One region of the Bradyrhizobium sp. USDA 4538 genome, then DNA from elsewhere that is predicted to be linked to it. Evidence: predicted binding sites of a transcription regulator. Region 1 holds the regulator's gene; each other region holds the start of a gene.

Region 1 (5,393 bases):
CTCTTGAACAGGTTCGACATGTGCCAGAGCTTGGTCGCCTGTTCCTGCAGCGCCTTGACCAGATGCGGATGCGCGTGCCCGAGCGCGTTGACCGCGACGCCCGAGGTGAAATCGAGATAGCGGTCGCCGTTGGTTGCGATCAGCCAGGCGCCCTCGCCGCGCTCGAAGCCGAGATCGACCCTGGCGAAGACGGGGAGCAGATGCGACGTGGCAGCGTTGGTCATGGCGATCACTGACGGTTTTTAAGCCGACAATTGCCGCTGCGCCTTGACGCCAGCGCAGCAACGGCCAGCTTCGGAAAACAAAACGGCCGCCTTTGCGGGCGGCACGTGGCGGGCATTCTATGCTGCGGTCGGTAAGTGTCAATCGCCACGAAGTGGCCTTCCTGCAATGCGAAACGAGCGCAATCTGGAGCATTCCGGTGCGGTGGAAAAGCCTCATGGCAATGCTTAACTGTGTGGGAACATGTGGACGCACGGCCGCGGACTCTTGCGCCAGAGTCACGCCATATTGTAGCGTTTGGCCTGTCGGGTACGACATCTCGTGCGGCGGTACTGGACCCTCTAAGTAGCCTTTGTGTCTCGCGTAAACGTTCGGGCGCAACACCGTGCCCGGCGAGGGCTAAGGGATTCTGGCCGCAGGGATATTTGTCCAGATTGGCTCGCAGCGCCGCTCCAATGATTGGCCGGCGCTACGCGAAGGGAAGAATGCGATGACTGTATTGACCTGGTCCGACGATCGCGTCGAGCAGCTGAAGAAACTCTGGGAGTCCGGCCTGTCGGCCAGCCAGATCGCGGCGGAACTTGGCAATGTGACGCGAAACGCCGTGATCGGCAAAGTGCATCGGCTCGGCCTCTCCGGCCGCGCCAAGGCACCCTCCACGGCCGCGCCGCGGCAGCGCAAGGCTCGCCCGGCCCAGCACATGATGCGGGTGGCGCGTCCGGTCTCTCGCGGCAACACCGCGCTGGCGCACGCCTTCGAGGTCGAGATGGAGCCCGATCCGATCTCCTACGACAATGTGGTGCCGATGAGCCAGCGGCTCTCGCTGCTGGAGCTCAACGAGGCCACCTGTCATTGGCCGGTCGGCGATCCCTCGAGCCCGGAATTCTTCTTCTGCGGCGGCAAGGCGCTCGCCGGCCTGCCCTATTGCGCGCATCACTCGCGCGTCGCCTACCAGCCCGCCGCCGATCGCCGCCGGCCGTCGGCGAAACCGCAGATCAAGTGAGCACTCGGGAAAACGACGGAAGACCTCAAAAACAAATCCCCGCGAAAGCGGGGATTTTTTTGTGTGATGCGTAGCCCATTACATCACCGGCGTCGTCCCGGCGAAAGCCGGGACCCATAACCACTAATGCGTGTTGTTAGAAAGCCGTCTGGCCGCGTGCCGATTGCACTGGCCGCGGCGTATGGGTCCTGGCTTTCGCCCATAGGCGCTAAAATAGGATTTGCGCCTTGGATTCGCTTGTGATTCCAAGATGGAATGGCACACGAATCGCTTGTGAACAAAGATTGGGCGCGCGTTGTCGCCCGACTTGGCGGAGCCGAGGCTCTGAACATTAGCGCGCGCAAGACGAAGGCGTTTGTCCGTCCGCGGGAGATCAGCAATGCGGTCGACTTGCTGCGCCTGATCTTGGCTTATTGCCTTGGTGAGAAAGGGCTGCGGTTGACGGCGGCATGGGCCACGTCGGTTGGGCTTGTCGATATCTCCAACGTGGCTCTGTTGTATCGCTTACGTCAGTGCGGAGATTGGCTGGCAATCTTGGTCGAGCAGGCGCTTGCCGCCGCGGCGCCGAAGGCGAGCCGCGGTCGTCTGATCCGTATTGTTGACGCCACGACGGTCCCCAAGGCTGGGACGAGCGGCAGGAACAAGAACGCAGTGTGGCGTATCCATAGCGCGTTCGATCTTCCGCAGGAGCGCTTTGGTCACTTCGAACTGACCGATCAGCGAGCGGGCGAGACGCTGGATCGGATACCGGCGGTTGCCGGTGAGATCCGTCTTGCCGATCGCGCCTATCTGCAACCGGAGCGCATGGCGCATCTCGTCGATGCCGATGCGGACTTCGTGATCCGGGCCGGCTGGAAGAGCGCGCGCTGGCTCGATGCCGAAGGTAATCTTGTTGACCTCACTGCCGAACTGCGCAACGCCTCGGCGCGTGGCCTGATCGATCGGCCGATTTGGATAAAGCGCAAGTCAGGTGCGCCGCCGCTCGCAGTGCGTCTGGTTGCCGCGAAGAAGCCGGCGCAAGCTGCTGCGGCTGCGCGACGCAAGGCGCGCCGGACTGCACAAAAGGGAGGTCATCAGCTCTCCAGGCAAACACTTGACGCCGCAGATTGGGTGATCCTGGTGACCTCACTCAGGCCAGAGGACTTCACGACTGCAGATATCCTCGCCCTCTATCGGCTGCGATGGCGCATTGAGCTCGGCTTCAAGCGGCTGAAAAGCCTGATTGGCCTGAAGGGACCTCCCGGAACCGACGAGCGGTCCGCCAGACCCCATATCCTCGCTCATCTGCTGATCATTCTATTGCTCGAGCCGCTCGTCGACGAACTCGAAGACTCTCCCCGCTTGGCCGACGCCGCCTGACCCACCCAGTGACGTGGCGTCTGCTGCGCCAGCTCGTAGCTTCGCTACGGCAAGCGATCATTCCACAGCCCGCAATCGCTCTACTCTGCAGAGCCAGTCACGCTCTCCGGCGACATCTACGCGAGCCACCCAGACATAAGCGCCACTATCAGACTATGATCAAACTATCTTAGCGCCTATGGGCTTGCGCCGGGACGACGCCGTGTTGCGGTTTATGAATGCCGCATGGCCGTTACGGCTGTGGCTCGGCCTTGGCAAAGCGGTCGTCGAGCGCGTAGCCGGCGCCGCGCACGGTGCGGATCGGATCCTGCTCGCGGCCCGGATTGAGCAGCTTGCGCAGGCGGCCGATATGCACGTCGACGGTGCGCTCATCGATGTAGATGTCGCGGCCCCAGACGCTGTCGAGCAGTTGCTCGCGGCTGAACACGCGGCCGGGATGCTCGAGGAAGAATTCGAGCAGGCGATACTCGGTCGGCCCGAGATCGATCGGACGGCCCGAGCGCGCCACGCGGCGCTTCTCGCGGTCGAGCTCGATGTCGCCATAGGTCAGCACGGTCGCAAGCCGCTCCGGGCTGGCGCGGCGCAAGAGGCCCTTCACCCGCGCCAGCAGCTCCGGCACCGAGAACGGCTTGACGATGTAATCGTCCGCGCCGGTGGCAAGCCCGCGCACGCGCTCGCTTTCCTCGCCGCGCGCGGTCAGCATGATGATCGGAAGCTGCTTGGTCTCGGGCCGCGCCCGCAGGCGGCGGCACAGTTCGATGCCGGACAGGCCCGGCAGCATCCAGTCCAGCACCACGAGGTCGGGAACGCGCTCCTTCAGCCGTGTATCCGCATCGTCGCCGCGCCCCACCGTCTCGACATCGTAGCCTTCCGCATCGAGATTGTAGCGCAACAGCGTCGTCAGCGCTTCCTCGTCTTCGACTACCAGAATGCGTGCGCTCATCGGTCTAAGTTCTTTCTCTGTGGTGATCCGTTGCCCAGACGCAAACCGAAACGCTTACTTCCTTGAGCATAGTCCCCGCGGAAACGATTTGTCGCGAGGATCATCCAGTTTCGCTCTTGCCGGTTCCGTGCTTGCCGATCATGCCTCAGTTGCCCGGCACCGTGGTGGCAAAAGTGGTCATGTCCCCCTTCGGGCGCTTGTCGGTGATCTGCTGGCCCTCGATCATGTAGAACACGGTCTCGGCGATATTGGTGGCGTGATCGCCGATCCGCTCGATGTTCTTGGCGCAGAACATCAGATGGATGCAGAACGAGATGTTGCGCGGATCTTCCATCATGTAGGTGAGCAGTTCGCGGAACAGCGAGGTGCAGATCGCATCGACCTCCTCGTCGCCCTTCCAGACGTTCATCGCCGCCGGCAGGTCGTGCGCGGCATAGGCGTCGAGCACCGACTTGACCTGCGACAGCACGAGGTCGGTCATGTGCTCGAGGCCGCGGATCAGCTTCAGCGGCTGGAAATCGCTCTCCAGCGCCGCGACGCGCTTGCCCATGTTCTTGGCGAGGTCGCCGATCCGCTCGAGATCGGTGGCGACGCGCATCGCGCTGACGATCTCACGCAGGTCGATCGCCATCGGCTGGCGGCGCGCGATCGTCAGCACCGCGCGCTCTTCGATGTTGCGCTGCAGATTGTCGATCTCGATGTCGGCGGCGACCACGCGCTTGCCGAGCGCGACGTCGCGACGGATCAGCGCGTCGACCGACTCGGTAATCATTCGTTCGACCAGGCCGCCCATCTCGGCGACCAGGCGGGTCAACTCCTGCAGGTCGCTGTCGAATGCCTTGGCGGTATGTTCAGAAGCCATCGCTTGTCTCCCTCAACCATGATCCCGGGGATCATGGCTTCGTGTCCTGAATTTTAGCATGACCTGATCGGAAAACCGGTTTCCACTTTTCCGGATCATGCGCCGGTCAACCGAACCGGCCGGTGATGTAGTCCTGGGTGCGCCGATCGCTCGGTGAGGTGAAGATCTTGTTGGTGTCGTCGAACTCGATCAGCTCGCCGAGATACATGAAGGCGGTCTTGTCGGAGACGCGCGCCGCCTGCTGCATGTTGTGGGTGACGATCGCGATCGTGTAGTCCTCGGAGAGCTCCTGGATCAGTTCCTCGACCTTGGCGGTCGAGATCGGGTCGAGCGCCGAGCACGGCTCGTCGAACAGGATCACCTCGGGGCGCACCGCCACGGTGCGCGCGATGCACAGGCGCTGCTGCTGGCCGCCGGAGAGCGACAGGCCGGAGGCGTTCAGCTTGTCCTTGACCTCGTTCCACAGCGCGCCGCCGCGCAGCGCCTTCTCGACCCGGTCGTCCATCTCGGACTTCGAGATCTTCTCGTAGAGGCGGATGCCGAAGGCGATGTTCTCGTAGATCGTCATCGGGAACGGCGTCGGCTTCTGGAACACCATGCCGACCCGCGCGCGCAGCAAGTTGAGGTCGAGCTTGGGGTCGAGAATGTTGGTCTGGTCCAGCATCAGCTGGCCGACCGCGCGCTGGCCCGGATACAGGTCGTACATCCGGTTGAAGATGCGCAGCAGGGTCGACTTGCCGCAGCCGGACGGGCCGATGAACGCCGTGACGCGGTTGGTGCCGAGCGTCAGGTTGATGTTCTTCAGCGCGTGGTGCTCGCCGTAATAGAAGTTGAGGTTGCGCACCGTGACTTTCGGCGGCGCTTCCGGCAGCGGAACCTGGGGAATGTGGCCTGCGGCAGTCGTGGAGACGGAAAGCTCGGTCATTTTGCGGCCCTTTCGGCACCAAGGATACGCGCGCCGATATTCAACGCGAGCACGGTGAATGTGATGAGCAGCGCGCCGC
Region 2 (5,393 bases), 1.0 Mb from region 1:
CCGGAAGACCGGCACCTTCGAGGTCGCCTATCCCGACTCGCTGGTCGGCACCGACTCGCACACCACGATGGTCAACGGCCTCGCCGTGCTCGGCTGGGGCGTCGGCGGCATCGAGGCGGAGGCCTGCATGCTCGGCCAGCCGCTGTCGATGCTGCTGCCCGAAGTGGTCGGCTTCAAGCTCAAGGGCCAGCTCAAGGAAGGCGTGACCGCCACCGACCTCGTGCTGACCGTCACCCAGATGCTGCGCAAGCTCGGCGTGGTCGGCAAGTTCGTCGAGTTCTTCGGCCCGGGCCTCGACTATCTCTCGGTCGCGGACAAGGCGACCATCGGCAACATGGCGCCCGAATATGGCGCGACCTGCGGCTTCTTCCCGGTCGACGCCGCGACCATCGATTACCTGAAGACCTCGGGCCGCAAGGCCGATCGCGTCAAGCTGGTGCAGTCCTACGCCAAGGCGCAGGGCCTGTTCCGTACCGCCAAGTCGACTGACCCGGTGTTCACCACCACGCTGACGCTCGACCTCGGCGACGTCGTGCCGTCGATGGCCGGACCGAAGCGCCCCGAAGGCCGCATCGCGCTGCCGGCGGTGTCGACCGGTTTCGCGACCGCGCTGGTCGGCGAATACAAGAAGCCCGAGGGCGAGCAGAAGCGTTATGCGGTCGAGGGCCGTGACTTCGATCTCGGCCATGGCGACGTCGTGATCGCGGCGATCACCTCCTGCACCAACACCTCGAATCCGAGCGTGCTGATCGGTGCCGGCCTGCTGGCGCGCAAGGCGGCCGCCAAGGGCCTCAAGGCCAAGCCGTGGGTGAAGACCTCGCTCGCGCCGGGCAGCCAGGTGGTGGCGGAGTATCTCGCCAATTCTGGCCTGCAGGCCGATCTCGACAAGGTCGGCTTCAACCTCGTCGGCTTCGGCTGCACGACCTGCATCGGCAATTCCGGCCCGCTGCCGGAAGACATCTCGAAGTCAATCAACGAAAACGGCATCGTCGCCGCCGCCGTGCTGTCGGGTAACCGCAACTTCGAAGGCCGCGTCTCGCCCGACGTGCAGGCGAACTACCTCGCCTCGCCGCCGCTCGTCGTCGCGCATGCGCTCGCCGGCACCGTGACCAAGGATCTCGCGGTTGAGCCGCTCGGCATCGGCAAGGACGGCAAGCCGGTGTTCCTCAAGGACATCTGGCCGACCGCCAAGGAGATCAACGCCTTCATGAAGAAGTACGTCACCGCGACGATCTTCAAGAAGAAGTACGCCGACGTGTTCAAGGGCGATACCAACTGGCGCAAGATCAAGACCACGGAAAGCGAGACCTATCGCTGGAACATGAGCTCGACCTATGTGCAGAACCCGCCCTATTTCGAAGGCATGAAGAAGCAGCCCGATCCGGTCACGGACGTGGTCGACGCGCGGATCCTCGCGATGTTCGGCGACAAGATCACCACCGACCACATCTCGCCGGCCGGTTCGATCAAGCTGACCTCGCCCGCCGGCAAGTTCCTCAGCGAGCACCAGGTGCGCCCCGCCGACTTCAACCAGTACGGCACGCGGCGCGGCAACCATGAAGTGATGATGCGCGGCACCTTCGCCAACATCCGCATCAAGAACTTCATGCTGAAGGGCGCGGACGGCAATATTCCGGAAGGCGGTTTGACCAGGCACTGGCCCGACGGCGAGCAGATGTCGATCTACGACGCCGCGATGAAGTACCAGCAGGAGAGCGTGCCGCTGGTGGTGTTCGCCGGCGCCGAATACGGCAACGGCTCGTCGCGCGACTGGGCCGCAAAGGGCACGCGCCTGCTCGGCGTGCGCGCGGTGATCTGCCAGAGCTTCGAGCGCATCCATCGCTCCAACCTGGTCGGCATGGGTGTGCTTCCGCTCACCTTCCAGGACGGCACGTCGTGGTCCTCGCTCGGCCTCAAGGGCGACGAGAAGGTCACGATCCGCGGGCTGCAGGGCGACCTGAAGCCGCGCCAGACGCTAACGGCCGAGATCGTCTCCGCTGACGGCGGCAAAAAGGATGTCCCGCTGCTCTGCCGCATCGATACGCTGGACGAGCTCGACTACTATCGCAACGGCGGCATCCTGCATTATGTGCTGCGCAAACTGGCGGCCTAAGGCCCCTTTGTTTGAGCATGGTCTGTCCGGAAAACCGCTTCACACTTTTCCGGACCATGCTCCAACGCGGATTTGTGATCGGTGCCTCACTGCTTAGTGAGTAGCGGCTAAAAAGAAGGCGGCCTATGAAAAGGCCGCTTTCTCGCGTTTTGGGGCACGCAAGTTCAGGGACAGACTTCATGCTCCGTACAATTACGGATGGAAATCATCACGACTGGTTCGCAGTATGACAGCGATGATGGCCTATAACTGTATCTCGCGATGGTCGAGCGCCCTTGGTATCTGCGCAATCGTCGCGATCATCCGCCCCGCCCACGCCGATCCGCGTGCCGTCGTCGAACTCTTCACCTCGCAGGGATGCTCGTCCTGTCCGCCCGCGGACAAGATCATCGGTGACCTCGCGAAGGACCCCAACGTCATCGCGCTGAGCATGCCGATCGACTATTGGGACTATCTCGGCTGGAAGGACACGCTGGCCGATTCCCGTTTCAGCGCGCGCCAGAAGGCCTATTCGCATGTGCGCGGCGACCGCGACGTCTACACGCCGCAAGCCGTGATCAATGGCTCCGCGCATGTGATCGGCAGCGATCGCGCCAGTATCGAGGACGCCATCAAGGACACCGAAAGGAGCGGCAGCGTGATGTCGGTGCCCGTGACGATGACGCTGAGCGGCAAGCAGATCAACGTGTCGGTCGCCGCATCGAAGTCGCCGGCCGTGTCGCGCGGCGAGGTCTGGATCTGCTCGATCTCGAAGTCGGTGCCGATCTCGATCGCGCGCGGCGAGAACCGCGGCCGCGAGATCACCTACCACAACGTCGTGCGCAATCTCCTCAAGGTCGGTGACTGGAACGGTTCGTCCGGGAGCTGGACCGTGCCGCTGGAGAACATCACGCGTGACGGTGTCGATGCTGCGGCGGTGTACGTCCAGGACGGCAACCGCGACAAGCCGGGCCCGATGCTCGGCGCTGCCTTCACCTCACTTCACTAGCGCCTCGCTGCGGTAAGGCGCGATGCGCCGGCTTCCGCCGGTCGCACGCATGTTTTCGTGCAGCCGCATGGCGACAAACCTGCATTCAGTGATCTGCCGAAAGGAAGGCGCCGGTGCTTGGCGCGCGCGTCTTGCTTGCGCAGGTCCCAAAACAAAAAGGACCAACTTTCGTTGGCCCAGTGTTGGGATTTGACTCCCCTGCGAACAGGCCCGATCCCGACGGCCCCGGGGGGCTGGGGGCTGAGGAATCCGGAACCGAAAGGACCGGGCCAACGCAGGGTTTTCTTTTCGCAGGGCAGCGGGGCGGGCGATGGGCGGAAGTGGGGCAGCAATATGATTCCGCTAACGTTCCCGTGACTCTGCGGTTTTTCGGACAATCCGCCGCGCGCGGCGGTGGTTAAGGCCCGGTTGCATTGCGATTGGCCCCTTGCGGGCCCCCTCGCTTAGCGCGATCATGTCACTCTCGTGACGATCCCGGAGAGGGGCCTTCGGAACCCGATCGTCACCGAGGTGACAGGAGGCGCTCGATGAGTTTGATCTCGGAGGACACTGATCCGAGCGGGAGTCGTGCCGCGGCGCGCACCGCCGCCGCGACCCCTCAGCCCAACCGCGTGACATTCAATCGACTTGAGCTCAACCGCATTCTCAATCTCTACGGCCGTATGGTCGCCGACGGCGAGTGGCGCGACTATGCGATCGACTTCCTGAAGGACCGTGCCGTGTTCTCGGTGTTCCGGCGCGCATCCGAAATGCCGATCTACCGGATCGAGAAGGACCCCCGGCTTGCGCGCAAGCAGGGCATGTACAGCGTGATTTCCGCGACCGGCCTGATCCTGCGCCGCGGCCATGAACTCGAACGCGTGCTGTTCGTGATCGACCGCAAGCTGTCGCTGGTCTAAGCGCGTCAGGTCAGTCTGCTTGTAGCCCGGAGGAGCCAACGGGTCGCGCGAACGCGCTCGATGGCAGGCTCCGCGTAATCCGGGGCCGTTGAAGCCGCGGATGAGCCTATCCCGGATTTCGCTTGCGCTTCATCCGGGCTACATCACATCTCGCCTCGCCCAAAAGAAAAGCCCCGGCGGAATGGCCGGGGCTTGGATTTGATCGGCTCGCTCGAGGCGCTTAGTCGCGCTGGCCGAGCAGCTGCAGGAGCAGCGTGAACAGGTTGATGAAGTTCAGGTAGAGCGACAGCGCACCAGTGATTGCCGCACGCTCTGCCATCACGCCACCCTGCGAGGCGTAGCCGTAGATGTAGTCGTTCTTCAGCCGCTGGGTGTCCCAGGCGGTGAGGCCCGCGAACACCAGCACGCCGACCACCGACACGATGAACTGCAGCGCCGAGCTCGCCAGGAACAGGTTGACCAGGCTCGCGATGATGATGCCGATCAGACCCATGAACAGGAACGAGCCCATGCCGCTCATGTCACGCTTGGTGGTGTAGCCGTAGAGGCTCAGCGCACCGAACGTTGCCGCGGTGATGAAGAACACGCGCACGATCGAGGTGTGCGTGTACACCAGGAAGATCGACGACAGCGACAGACCCATCAGCGCCGAGAACACCCAGAACAGGAGTTGGGCGGTCGCGGGCTGCAGGCGGTTGATGCCGGCCGAGATGACGAACACCATCGCCAGAGGGGCGAGGATGAACAGCCACTTCAGCGGGCTCACGAACATCGCGTAGCCGAACTGCGTCAGATAGGCGTTGCCGAACTTGGCGACGGCGGCCGACTGGTCGGTCGTCACCGCACCCATGTAGACGCCGAGCGCGGCGAGGCCGGTGATGGCCAGGCCGATGCTCATGTAGTTGTAGATGCGCAGCATGTAGGCGCGCAGACCGGCGTCGACGGCCGCAGCGTCAATGCGCCCGGCGGCCCGGCCGAAAGGAGAAGCGTAGTTGCGGTCTAGGTCCGACATGGTCGAATTCCCGTGGTTGGTCCCGGTGGAGCGCAAGGGATTTGCGGCGCCGGTCGTAAATCTATCTCAGATGGCTCGGCTTGCGGAACATTAATTCCGTGTCATTCAAACCGACTATCCGACCCGATTGGTATGTGGGAAATTAACACATCCGACGCAAGCTTCCACGCGCGGCCGAATGTCGCTCTGCCCTAGCATCATAGGCAAAAACGGCGCTCGCGCCGCTACATTTTGTCACAAATTCCGCAATACTGAGGCCGGCTTCTGGTTTAGCGCGAGCAGCGTCCCGGCGAGCCCCAGTCCGACCGTGACGACCAGCGCGGCGACCACGACTAGCGCGGCGCTGCCGGCCTGCCAGATAAAACTCAGCGTCATCAGCCT
Region 3 (5,393 bases), 450 kb from region 1:
CGGTGGAGAGCGATCTCGCGCAACTGCGCGCGCTGCGTGCTCGGGTGACCAAGCCGGTGCGCGTGATGTTCGTGATGTCGCTGTTGAACGGCCGGGCGATGGCGGCGGGCCACAAGACCGCGGCCGACGAGATCATCCGGCTTGCCGGCGGCGTCAACGCCATCGACGGTTACGACGGCTACAAGCCGGTCAATGACGAGGCCATCGTGGCGGCGAAACCGGATGTCGTGCTGTCGATCGATCGCGGCAAGGACTCGCTGACGTCGGAGGCCGTGTTCGCGCATCCGGCCTTCGCGCTGACGCCGGTCGCGGCCAACAAGGCCTTCATCTCGATGGAAGGCCTTTATCTGCTCGGCTTCGGGCCGCGGACCGCGGCCGCGGCACGCGACCTCTCGGTCAAGCTTTATCCGGCGCTGGCGCCGGAGGCCGATAACTTCAGGCCGGCAGCGCTGACCGCGAATTGCCGGCAATGAGCGTGCTGGCCGAACGCCGCCGGCGTGCGAAACGACGGCGCGCCGGCATGTCGCTGCGGCCGGCCGCGACACTCACCCTGCTCTGCCTGCTTGCGGCGCTCGCAGGCACCGCCCTGGTCGCCCTGACGGTCGGGGCCGCCGGCATTCCAATGGCGCGGCTTCCGGCAGCGCTCGGGCTATGGGCTGATCGTGTCGCCAACCCGCTGCTCGCACGCGACCAGCTCGTGGTGTGGTCGATCCGCATCCCGCGGATCGCAGCGGCGGCGATGGTCGGCGGACTCCTTGCCTTATCAGGCTCGATCATGCAGGGCCTGTTCCGCAATCCCCTCGCCGACCCCGCGCTTGTCGGCGTCTCCTCCGGCGGCGCGTTTGCCGCGGCGGCGGCGATCGTGTTCACTGACAGCCATCTCGGCGAAAGCCTGCGCTTCCTGCAACACCAGCTGCTGCCGATCGCGGCCTTTGCCGGCTCGCTGATCACGACCATCGTGCTTTACGGCATCGCCAGCCGCGGCGGCCGGACATCGATTGCGATCTTCCTGCTGGCCGGGCTTGCGATCGCCGCGATCGCCAATGCCGGCATCGGCCTTCTGGTGTTCGTCGCCGACGATCGCCAGCTTCGCGACATCACCTTCTGGCTGCTCGGCTCGCTCAGCGGTGCGACCTGGAGCAAGCTCACGGCGCTGGCGCCGGTGCTGGCGGTCGCGCTGGTCGCCTGCCTCTCGATCGCGCGCGGGCTCGACGTGCTGGTGCTCGGCGAGGCCGAGGCGTTCCACAGCGGCGTCGACGTCGAACGGCTGAAGCGGATCTCGATCGTGCTGGTGTCGGCGATGACCGGCGTCGCGGTCTCGGTCTGCGGCGTGGTCGGCTTCGTCGGCATCGTGGTGCCGCATCTGTTGCGGCTGGTGATCGGGCCCGCGCATCGGCTCCTGCTGCCGGCGTCCGCACTGCTCGGTGCCATCCTCCTGGTCGGCGCCGACACCGTGGCGCGCACCATCGTGGCACCTGCGGAAATGCCGATCGGCATCCTGACGGCAGCGATCGGCGCGCCGTTCTTCCTCGCCATGCTGCTGCGGCAGCGCGGGCTGGTGTCGCTATGACGGCCCTGCTCGAAGCACAGTCGGTATCGATGACGGTCGGCGGCACTGATCTGGTCGATGCGGTGTCGCTGCAGATCGGCGCCGGCGAGATGGTCGCGATCGTCGGTCCCAACGGCGCCGGCAAATCGACTCTGCTGCGGATGCTGTCGGGCGACCTGCGTCCGTCGCGCGGGGCGATCAGGCTGAGGCAGCGCGACCTGCAAACTTACGGACCACGCGCGCTGGCGCAGCACCGCGCGATGCTGTCGCAGCACGTCAGCGTCACCTTCCCGTTCACCGTCGAGGAAATCGTCAGCATGGGCGCCGGCGAAAGCCCGCGTGCCGTGGCGCGGGCGCTGGTTGAGGCGGCGCTCGACGAGGTCGGGCTCGCGCGTTTCCGTTTCAGGCAATTGCCGACACTGTCCGGCGGCGAGCAGCAGCGGGCGCATTTCGCCCGCGTGCTGGTGCAGCTCGCCTGCGGCGAAGCGCTGCATGGACCGGGACTGTTGCTGCTGGACGAGCCGACCTCGAGCCTCGATCTGCGGCACCAGATCGACCTGGTCGAAACGGCCCGGCGGCGCGCCGCCCGCGGCACCGCGGTGATCGCGATCCTGCACGACCTCAACCTCGCGATGCGGTTCGCCGACCGCATCCTGCTGCTGCACCGCGGCCGGCTTGCCGTCGACGGCGACCGTACGGCGGCGATGAAGGCCGAGACGCTGCGCGAGATCTTCGAGATCGACGCTGCGATCGCCTATACCGGAGGTGGCGTGCCGTTCCTGCTGCCGCAGACGATGCAGCCGGCGGGCAAGGCGACGTAACGCCGCAAGCCTTATCCCGCCGCAACATCCGCGGTTCACAAAACTGTCAGGTGGCTGTAACAGGCGGCTCGGAGAACACCGCATCGTTTATCCTTTGGGAGATCAACCATGCGCCTGTCCCTGCTCTGCTCCGTCGCCTCGATCCTGCTCGCCACATCGGCATTCGCGCAGGGTGAGGGCGAATTCCCGGCGACGCTGGCGGGACACGCCGTGATGCCGGCGGAGAGCTTCATCGACGCGCCCGCCGACGCCCCTGATGATCTGAAGACCTCGGGCAAATACACCACCGGCAAGCGCGTCGACGCCATCGGCACCGTGATGGGCAAATCGTACGAGCGGCCGACCGGCGTGTCGCTGCCGTTCAAGGGCCAGCCGCTGCAGGGCCATTCCGGCATCAAGGTGATGCCCGACGGCTCGTTCTGGGTGATCACCGACAACGGCATGGGCTCGCGCTACAACTCGGCGGACTCGATGCTGTACCTGAACCGGCACAAGATCGACTGGGCGAGCGGCAAGATCGAGCGTCAGGAGACCGTGTTCCTGCACGATCCCGACAGGAAGGTGCCGTTCCGCATCGTCCACGAGGACACCGCCAAGCGCTATTTGACCGGTGCCGATTTCGACACCGAGGGCTTCCAGATCATCAACGACATTTTCTGGATCGGCGATGAATTCGGGCCCTACATCCTCAAGGCCGACAAGACCGGCAAGATCCTCGCCGTGTTCGAGACCGTCGCCGACGGCAAGCCGGTGCGTTCGCCGGATCACTGGGCGGTGCAGTCGCCCGGCGCGCCCGGCGCCAGCTACACCAACGTCAACCTGCGCCGCTCCAAGGGCTATGAAGGTTTTGCTTCCTCCAAGGACGGCAAGTTCCTTTACGGCCTGCTCGAGGGGCCGCTGTGGGATGCCGACAAGAAGGATTGGGAGAAGGTCGACGGCAAGGAGGCCTCACGCATCCTGGAATTCGACGTCGCGGCGGAGAAGTTCACCGGACGCTACTGGCTGTATGTGTTCGAGCAGAACGGCAATGCGATCGGCGACTTCAACATGATCGATCCGGCCCAGGGCCTCGTCATCGAACGCGACAATGGCGAAGGCACCGCCGACAAGGCCTGCCCGCAAGGCCAGCGCGGCGAGAACTGTTTCCCTGACCTCGCCAAGTTCAAGCGCGTCTACAAGATCGAGCTGTCCGACGCCAATGTCGGCAAGCCCGTGCGCAAGATCGCCTATATCGACCTGATGAAGATCCGCGATCCCAACAAGAAGGCCCGCAAGCCGCTCAACGACGGCGTCTACACCTTCCCGTTCTTCACCATCGAGAATGTCGACCGGGTCGACGAGACCCACATCATCGTCGGCAACGACAACAACCTGCCGTTCTCCTCGAGCCGCGACCCGAACAAGGCCGATGACGACGAGTTCGTACTGCTCGAGGTCGGCGACTTCCTGAAGGCGAAGTGAGGCGGTGCTCGCCACCCACAACAGTGTCGTCGCCCGGCTCGACCGGGCGACCTAGTATTCCAGAGGCGCCCGAGCTCAACGGACAAGCCGCGGCGTACTGGATGCCCCGCTCAAGGCGGGACATGACAGCGAATATGCGGATAGCGTGATGCTCATCCCGGCACGACGGCCATTCCGTCATCCCCGCGCAAAGGCTTCGCCTTTGTCGCTGGAGGTGCGAGCCAGCGGCGCAATCGCGCCGCTGGGCGAGCCTCGAAGGATGCACGGCCCCGATGCAGCCGCATGGAGACAGCCGGGCCGCCGCCCTTCGAGACGGCCGCTTTGCGGCCTCCTCAGGCTGACGGCGATACAGCTCAGCGCGCGGCTTGCGTGATCGTCACTCCTTCTTCGTCCGGTAATCTCCGAACGTCGTGTCGCGCTGGTCGAGCTGGGCCTTCACGCTGCCGCCGTCGCGGCGGAAGCCCGCCATGTAGGCCTTGCTGGCCTCGGTCGTGAAGGCCAGCGCCTGGATCTCGGTGCCGGCCCGCATCGCGGCGCGGGCGCCCATGATTTCCATCGCGCGGTGGACGCTGCGCTTGTTGAGCTGCTGCAGCTCGATCGGCACCTTGGCCGCGCGCTCGGCGAAATCCAGCGTCTTCGCCTCCAACTCGGCGAGCGGAAACGACCGGGTCGCATAGCCCCATTCGGCGGCCTCGCGGCCCGACATCGCGTCGCCCGTCAACATCAATTCCATCGCGCGACGCATGCCGACCAGCCACGGGTGATACTGCATGTCGGGCGGGCTCATCAGCCGCACCGGCGGATAGCCGATCTGGGCGTCGTCGGCGACGTAGACCACGTCGCAGGCGGTCGCGAGCTCGGTGCCGCCGGCGAGGCAATAGCCGTGCACCTGCGCGATCACGGGCTTTGCGAGATCCCAGATCGAGAACCAGCCCTCGACGACATGGCGCGACCACTGGCCGGGCCCGGATGCCGAGTGATAGGGCTGGTCGACGCGGTTGTCGGCGGAGAGATCGTAGCCCGCCGAGAAGCAGGGTCCCGCGCCACGCAGGATCGAGATCGAAATTTCGGGATCGCGGTCGGCCTGCTCCAGCACCTCGAAGATCTCGCCGCGCAGGCGATTGTTCAGCGCGTTGCGCTTTTCGGGGCGGTTCAGCGTGATGCGGCGGACGCGCGGACGCGGATCATCGACGATGATGTGCTGGTAGCTCATGGATCCTCCCGATCTCAGGCTTTGTTGCCTTTGGCAAAGTGATGCCCGAGATCGGGAGGGTTGTCATCGGCAGATGACGCAGGTCCTCAAAGCGTTTTCAAGCGAAGTGGGTTCCGGTTCGTGTGAAGAAAACGCGTCAAGCAACAACGCTACAGCCCCGGCACGGGCTCTAGCCCGCCGGCACCATCACGACGCCCTTGTCCTTGGGCCAGCGCATCCGCCAGGCGAAATTGATGTCACGGACTTCGCCGGCCTTGGCCTCGAACGCCCATTCCAGCACGCCGCGCTTGTCGCGCAGATTGGTGGTCGTCGCCGGCGTCGACGACGGCAGCATCTCCACCACGATATC

The links. The regulator PhoB, encoded in region 1, activates phosphate uptake and scavenging genes when phosphate is short. The targets are predictions, from matches to a motif close to TGTCATNNANCTGTCAT.
Region 2: the regulator PhoB is predicted to act here: its motif matches at 3,556-3,572, upstream of J2R78_RS15680 (DUF2794 domain-containing protein).
Region 3: the regulator PhoB is predicted to act here: its motif matches at 2,415-2,431, upstream of J2R78_RS22525 (esterase-like activity of phytase family protein).

Annotation. Positions count from the first base shown of each region.
Region 1 is NZ_JALJZE010000001.1:4,527,202-4,532,594, reverse strand. It holds gene J2R78_RS20400 (aspartate aminotransferase family protein) at 1-224, opposite strand, end outside; gene J2R78_RS20395 (GcrA family cell cycle regulator) at 713-1,225, shown strand; gene J2R78_RS20390 (IS4 family transposase) at 1,499-2,584, shown strand; gene phoB (phosphate regulon transcriptional regulator PhoB) at 2,817-3,527, opposite strand; gene phoU (phosphate signaling complex protein PhoU) at 3,673-4,389, opposite strand; gene pstB (phosphate ABC transporter ATP-binding protein PstB) at 4,496-5,314, opposite strand; gene pstA (phosphate ABC transporter permease PstA) at 5,311-5,393, opposite strand, start outside.
Region 2 is NZ_JALJZE010000001.1:3,504,649-3,510,041, reverse strand. It holds gene acnA (aconitate hydratase AcnA) at 1-2,113, shown strand, start outside; gene J2R78_RS15685 (thioredoxin family protein) at 2,340-3,101, shown strand; gene J2R78_RS15680 (DUF2794 domain-containing protein) at 3,629-4,000, shown strand; gene J2R78_RS15675 (Bax inhibitor-1/YccA family protein) at 4,221-5,012, opposite strand; gene J2R78_RS15670 (ABC transporter permease) at 5,247-5,393, opposite strand, start outside.
Region 3 is NZ_JALJZE010000001.1:4,978,214-4,983,606, reverse strand. It holds gene J2R78_RS22540 (hemin ABC transporter substrate-binding protein) at 1-473, shown strand, start outside; gene J2R78_RS22535 (iron ABC transporter permease) at 470-1,570, shown strand; gene J2R78_RS22530 (heme ABC transporter ATP-binding protein) at 1,567-2,370, shown strand; gene J2R78_RS22525 (esterase-like activity of phytase family protein) at 2,479-3,831, shown strand; gene J2R78_RS22520 (enoyl-CoA hydratase-related protein) at 4,208-5,044, opposite strand; gene J2R78_RS22515 (mucoidy inhibitor MuiA family protein) at 5,214-5,393, opposite strand, start outside.